DNA from 2 places in the Synechococcus sp. N5 genome. Region 2 is predicted to be linked to the other one. Evidence: predicted binding sites of a transcription regulator. Region 2 holds the regulator's gene; the other holds the start of a gene.
The links. The regulator HrcA, encoded in region 2, represses chaperone genes, less so after heat shock. The targets are predictions, from matches to a motif close to TTAGCACTCNNNNNNNNNGAGTGCTAA.
Positions count from the first base shown of each region.

Region 1: groES (co-chaperone GroES) is a predicted target of HrcA. The motif match lies at 1,893-1,919, and genes of this name have one in related genera.

Region 1 is NZ_UCNI01000007.1:129,095-132,318, forward strand. It holds gene groL (chaperonin GroEL) at 1-1,451, opposite strand, end outside; gene groES (co-chaperone GroES) at 1,529-1,840, opposite strand; gene atpD (F0F1 ATP synthase subunit beta) at 2,063-3,224, shown strand, end outside.
Region 2 is NZ_UCNI01000006.1:492,071-495,294, reverse strand. It holds gene DXY03_RS07955 (DUF3352 domain-containing protein) at 1-298, opposite strand, end outside; gene DXY03_RS07950 (rhodanese-like domain-containing protein) at 316-672, shown strand; gene DXY03_RS07945 (heat-inducible transcriptional repressor HrcA) at 672-1,646, shown strand; gene trpB (tryptophan synthase subunit beta) at 1,657-2,913, opposite strand; gene DXY03_RS07935 (translation initiation factor) at 3,013-3,224, shown strand, end outside.

The DNA.
Region 1 (3,224 bases), on a different contig from region 2:
TCACCGGAGGCAGCGTTGAAGCCTTCGGCACCAGCGCGAGCCTTGACGTTCTCTGCCACAACAGCGCCGTTGGCACCTGCGTTTTCAGCGATGCGCATCAGCGGAGCGGTAAGAGCAGCAGCCACGATGTTGGCGCCGATCAGTTCCTCGCCGGACAGGCTGGAGGCTGCCCACTGCTCCAGGGCCGGAGCCAGGTGAGCCAGGGTGGTGCCACCGCCAGGAACGATGCCTTCCTCAACAGCCGCCTTGGTGGCGTTGATGGCGTCCTCAAGACGGAGTTTCTTGTCCTTCATCTCGGTTTCGGTGGCTGCACCCACCTTCACCACAGCCACGCCACCAGCCAGCTTGGCCAGGCGTTCCTGCAGCTTCTCCTTGTCGTAGGTGGAGTCGGTCTCGTCCATCTGCTTCTTTATCTGTTCGCAGCGGGCGCCGACAGCCGCCTCGTTGCCCTCGGCAACGATGGTGGTGGTGTCCTTGTTGATGGTGATGCGACGGGCGGTGCCCAGCATCTCCAGCTTGGCGTTCTCCAGCTTGAGACCGGCATCTTCGGTGATCAGCTGACCGTTGGTCAGCACAGCCATGTCTTCCAACATGGCCTTGCGGCGATCACCAAAACCAGGAGCCTTCACAGCGGCCACGTTCAGCACACCGCGCAGACGGTTCACCACCAGGGTGGCCAGGGCTTCCTTCTCGATGTCCTCAGCAATGATCAGCAGAGGCTTGCCGGTGCGGGCGATTTGCTCCAGCACGGGCACCAGATCCTGCACCAGACCGATCTTCTTGTCGGTGAGAAGGATGTAAGGCTCGTCGAGGACGGCTTCCATCCGCTCGGTGTCGGTGGCGAAATAAGGGGAGATGTAGCCCTTATCGAAGCGCATGCCCTCGGTGACTTCGAGTTCGGTCTCCATGGACTTGCCCTCTTCGAGGGAAATCACACCTTCCTTGCCAACCTTGTCCATGGCATCGGCAATCATCTTGCCGACTTCTTCATCGTTACCAGCGGAGATGGTGCCGACCTGAGCGATGGCATTGCTGTCAGCGATGGGCTTGGCCATTTCCTTGATCTTGCTGACCAGGAAATCGGAAGCCTTGTCGATGCCCTTCTTCAGGGTGATGGCGTTAGCACCGGCAGCCACGTTGCGCAAACCCGCCTTGACCATGGCGTGGGCAAGAACGGTGGCGGTGGTGGTGCCGTCACCGGCAGCGTCGTTGGTTTTGGAGGCGGCTTGACGGATCAGAGCAACACCGGTGTTCTCGATGTGGTCTTCGAGCTCGATCTCCTTGGCGATGGTGACGCCGTCATTGATGATCTGGGGTGCACCGAACTTCTTCTCGAGCACCACGTTGCGGCCCTTGGGACCCAGGGTCACGGCAACGGCTTCGCAGAGGATGTCGATGCCTTTTTCGAGAGCGCGACGGGCGTTCTCGTTGTAAATGATGCGCTTTGCCATGGAAGGCGTTTCCTAATGAAGAGGATGGTTAAGGGAGGCTGGGTTGAGACTCAAGCCGCAATGCAGCGGGGCTGATCTCAGTTGACGACAGCCAGGATGTCCTTCTCGGACAGCAGCACGTATTCATCGCTGCCGAGCTTGATGTCGGTGCCGGCGTACTTGCTGTAGAGGACCTTGTCGCCCACACCAACTTCGGGAGCCTGACGGCTGCCGTCGTCGTTGCGCTTGCCGGGGCCCACCTGAACCACTTCACCCACCTGGGGCTTTTCTTTGGCGGTGTCAGGCAGAAGGATGCCGCCGGCAGTCTTCTCTTCGGATTCAGAGACCTTGACGAACACGCGGTCGCCGAGGGGTTTAACGGTCGAGACGCTGAGAGAAACAGCAGCCATGGGTTCTTGCAGGAGCAGGGACAGGGCGCAATGCGCCACGCATCGACGCGAGTTGGCACTCGATGCCGATGAGTGCCAACGTATGCAAGCGACCACCCCCCGGGCCATACCCCAGCTGTGCGGGTGACCGAACCGGAGGGGGTGCAACCACAGCGGTGGTATGGTTGCGCCGCTCTGAATGGGTCCGAGCGCGCAGCGCCTGTTCCCGCAACTCTCCTTCCTATGGTCGCTTCTGCTCCTGCATCTGCTGGCACCAAGGGTGTGATCCGTCAGGTGATCGGCCCGGTTCTGGACGTGGAATTTCCCGCCGGGAAACTGCCCAAGATCTATAACGCCCTGCGCATCGAGGGGAAAAACCCCGCAGGTGACGACGTCGCCCTGACCGCTGAAGTTCAACAGCTTCTGGGTGATCACCGGGTTCGTGCCGTTGCCATGAGTGGCACCGACGGTTTGGTGCGCGGCATGGAAGCCGTTGACACCGGTGCACCGATTTCCGTGCCCGTTGGTGAAGGCACCCTCGGCCGCATCTTCAACGTGCTGGGCGAGCCCGTCGACGAGCAGGGCCCCGTCAATACCACGGCCACCGCTCCCATCCACCGGGATGCCCCCAACATCACCGAGCTTGAGACCAAGCCCAAGGTGTTCGAGACCGGCATCAAGGTGATCGACCTCCTGGCCCCCTATCGCCAGGGCGGCAAGGTCGGCCTGTTCGGCGGCGCCGGCGTGGGCAAGACCGTGCTGATTCAGGAGCTGATCAACAACATCGCCAAGGAGCACGGCGGTGTGTCTGTGTTCGGTGGTGTGGGTGAGCGCACCCGTGAGGGCAACGATCTCTACGAGGAATTCAAGGAATCCGGCGTGATCAACGCCGACGACCTGTCCAAGTCGAAGGTAGCCCTCTGCTACGGCCAGATGAACGAGCCCCCCGGCGCCCGGATGCGCGTGGGCCTCTCCGCTCTGACCATGGCTGAGCACTTCCGCGACGTGAACAAGCAGGACGTGCTGCTGTTCGTGGACAACATCTTCCGCTTCGTGCAGGCCGGCTCAGAGGTATCCGCACTGCTGGGTCGCATGCCTTCCGCTGTGGGCTACCAGCCCACCCTGGGCACCGACGTGGGTGCCCTGCAGGAGCGTGTTGCATCCACCGTTGAAGGTTCGATCACCTCGATCCAGGCCGTTTACGTGCCTGCTGACGACCTGACCGACCCCGCACCGGCCACCACCTTTGCCCACCTCGACGCCACCACGGTGCTGAACCGTGCCCTGGCTTCCAAGGGCATCTACCCCGCTGTGGATCCTCTGGATTCCACCAGCACCATGCTCCAGCCAGCTGTGGTGGGTGACGAGCACTACCGCACCGCCCGCGCCGTGCAGTCCACCCTGC
Region 2 (3,224 bases):
GGGCGCCATCACGGGCATCGCGGCGTTGGGAGGCAGGGGCAACGGCCTGGGCATAGGCCGGCAGCCGTCCTGGATCGGCCAGCCAATGGAGGGACAGGTCAGCATCCCGGGGCACAAACCGGGCCGCCCGAGGCAGATGCAACGGCTGCTCTGCCAGCTGCAGGGGGCTCTGGCGGTTCATGGTCCAGAGCAGGCCAGCGGCCAGCAAAATCAGCGACAACAGCACAGCGCCGGCAGCGCTGAGGAAGGGGCGGGCCTTCATGGGCCGGCGGTCTCGGGTCGCCTCATCTTTGTCCATCACCGCAGAATGGCGCCATGGGCCAATCCCAACAACCACAACCAATCCAAGCTTCTGAACTGCAGCAATGGCTGCAAAGCGAGCGACCTTCACCGCAACTGGTGGATGTGCGCGAGGAGGCTGAGCTCGCGATCGCTGCCTTCCCGGGTGCGGTGCTGCACCGCCCCCTGAGCCAATCCAATGCATGGCTTGGAACACTGCAGGCCGACCTCAACCCCGATCAACCCGTCGTGGTGGTCTGCCATGCCGGCGTGCGCAGCTACCACTTCGGCCTGTGGCTGCTGGACCAACCCTGGGGCCTTGAGGTGTGGAACCTTGAGGGAGGCATTGATGCCTGGAGCCTTCAGGTGGATCCCAGCGTTCCCCGCTACTGATGAGCAAGCCCCTGTCCCTTCGGCAAGAACAGGTGCTTCAGGCGACGGTGCACCACTACGTCGACACGATGGAGCCGGTGGGCAGCCGCACCCTGGTGCAACGCTTCGGCATTCCCGCCAGCTCCGCCACCGTTCGCTCCGCCATGGGGGCGCTTGAGCGCCGAGGACTGCTGCATCAACCGCACACCTCCGCCGGACGCGTTCCCAGTCCGATGGGATACCGGCACTACGTGGACACGTTGCTGCCGGAACCCGGCATCGCTGTTCAACACCTGGAACGGGAGCTCACCGGCCTCAGTCTTCGTTGGGCCGGTTTGGACGACCTGATGATGCATCTGGCTCGTCGGCTGACGGATTTCACCGGTCTGATGAGCCTGATCACCCAACCGCAGCAGGAGAACCAGCAACTGGAGACGATCCGTCTGGTGCCCAGCGGTGATCGACTGCTGGTGATGCTGGTGGAAGCCAATGGCCGCGCCAGCCACCTCAACCTGCGTCTGCCCCACGGGGCTGAAACCGAACTCACCGCGATGGAACGCTGGGCGTCGGCTCAGCTCGAGCAGGGCGATCTGAACTGGGACGCACTGCCCAGGCAGCTGCAACGCAGCGGCGCTGTGCTGCGCAACGCCCTTGAGCAGCCCACCCCCGCCAACTCCACACAGGTGGTGGTGCATGGCCTTTCCAGGCTGGTGAGCGAACCAGAATTTGAAAGCACCTCCAGCCTTCGGCCGCTGCTGGAACTGATCGATGACCAACCCGCCACCTTGATCAGCCGCGGTGAATCCGCACGGGTGTGGATCGGCGAGGAACATCCGCAGCCAGCCCTGGAGGCCTGTGCCGTGGTTCAGGCGCCCTACCGCTGCAACGAGGGGCTAGGCCATGTGGCTCTGGTGGGGCCGATGCGGATGGCCTACGCCACGGCACGGGCCGCCGTGCAGCGGGTGGCCCGCCATCTGGAATTGCTGCTGGCCTGAGGATCACTCCTTAAAGCTGATCCCCCAGCTTCTCCGCCACGGTGTTGACGTCCTTGTCGCCGCGGCCGGAGCAGTTGATCACCACTTCGGTGCCATCGGCCAGGGTGGGGCAAAGCTGCTCAAGCCAGGCAAAGGCGTGGGCGGTTTCCAGGGCCGGAATGATGCCCTCAAGCTCACTCACCAGGCGCAGGGCATCGAGGGCCTGTTGGTCGGTGACTGCGGCGTACTCGGCACGCCCGATCTCCCGCAGGTAGCTGTGCTCCGGCCCCACTCCGGGGTAATCGAGACCTGCACTGATGGAGTGGGCCTCCATCACCTGACCGTCGCCGTCCTGCAGCAGCAGGCTCATGGCGCCGTGCAGCACACCGGCTCTACCCTCGGTGATCGTCGCGGCGTGGCGACCGCTGGCCACACCATCACCGGCGGCCTCAACACCGATCAGCCGCACAGACGTGTCCTGCACAAAGGGATGGAACAGGCCCATGGCATTGGAGCCACCGCCAACGCAGGCCATCAGCACGTCGGGCAGCCGGCCGAAGGCGTCCTGACACTGCTGCTTGGACTCCTCACCGATCACAGCATGGAAATCCCTCACCAACATCGGATAAGGGTGCGGACCAGCGACGGATCCAAGGATGTAGTGGGTGGTCTCGACGTTGGTCACCCAGTCGCGGATCGCCTCACTGGTGGCGTCCTTGAGAGTGGCGGTGCCGGCCGTCACCGGTTGCACCGTGGCGCCCAGCAGGCGCATGCGGAACACATTGAGGGCCTGACGGCGCATGTCTTCCGCGCCCATATAGATCACGCACTCCAGACCGAAGCGGGCACAGACCGTGGCCGTGGCGACGCCGTGCTGGCCCGCACCGGTCTCGGCAATGATCCGCTTCTTACCCATGCGCAGGGCCAGCAGGGCCTGCCCCAGGGCGTTGTTGATCTTGTGGGCACCGGTGTGGTTCAGGTCTTCTCGCTTGAGCCAGATGCGGGGGCCACCGTCGGCGCGGCGGTAGTGGGCGGTGAGACGCTCGGCCTCATACAACGGTGTCGCCCGCCCGACGTAGTTCTTGAGCAGGCGGTTGAGCTCGGCGGTGAAAGCGGGATCGTTCGAGGCCTGGGCCGCTGCCTGCTCCAGTTCCGCCAAGGCCGGCATCAGGGTCTCGGGCACGTACTGGCCACCGAATCGTCCAAAGCGGCCATGGGCGCCGGGGCGCACCGCTGGCTGCAGGCTGGAGGGATCCGGAGTGCTGGAGTTGGGCAGGGTGCTGGTCACGGATCCACGGCGGAGCGTCGGCTCAGCGTAAGCAGGCGGTCACGCCGTGGGGCGCCGCATCGGCGCTCATCGACAATGCAATCCGGTTGCGACGGGTGGATGCCGAAAGGAGGCTGGCAAGAATTCAGCAGTGCCGAGAGCCTGCAGCGACCGAGCGGCCCTGCGACGGAGCCCACGGCCAAGGCGCAACAAATAGTGCGGGTGCAGCCCACCCGTGGTGGCAAAGGGGGCAAAACCGTGACGGTGATCCGGGGCCTGGAGCTGGATGCTGCGGGCTTCAAGGTGCTGCTGAAGAAGCTCAAAACACGCAT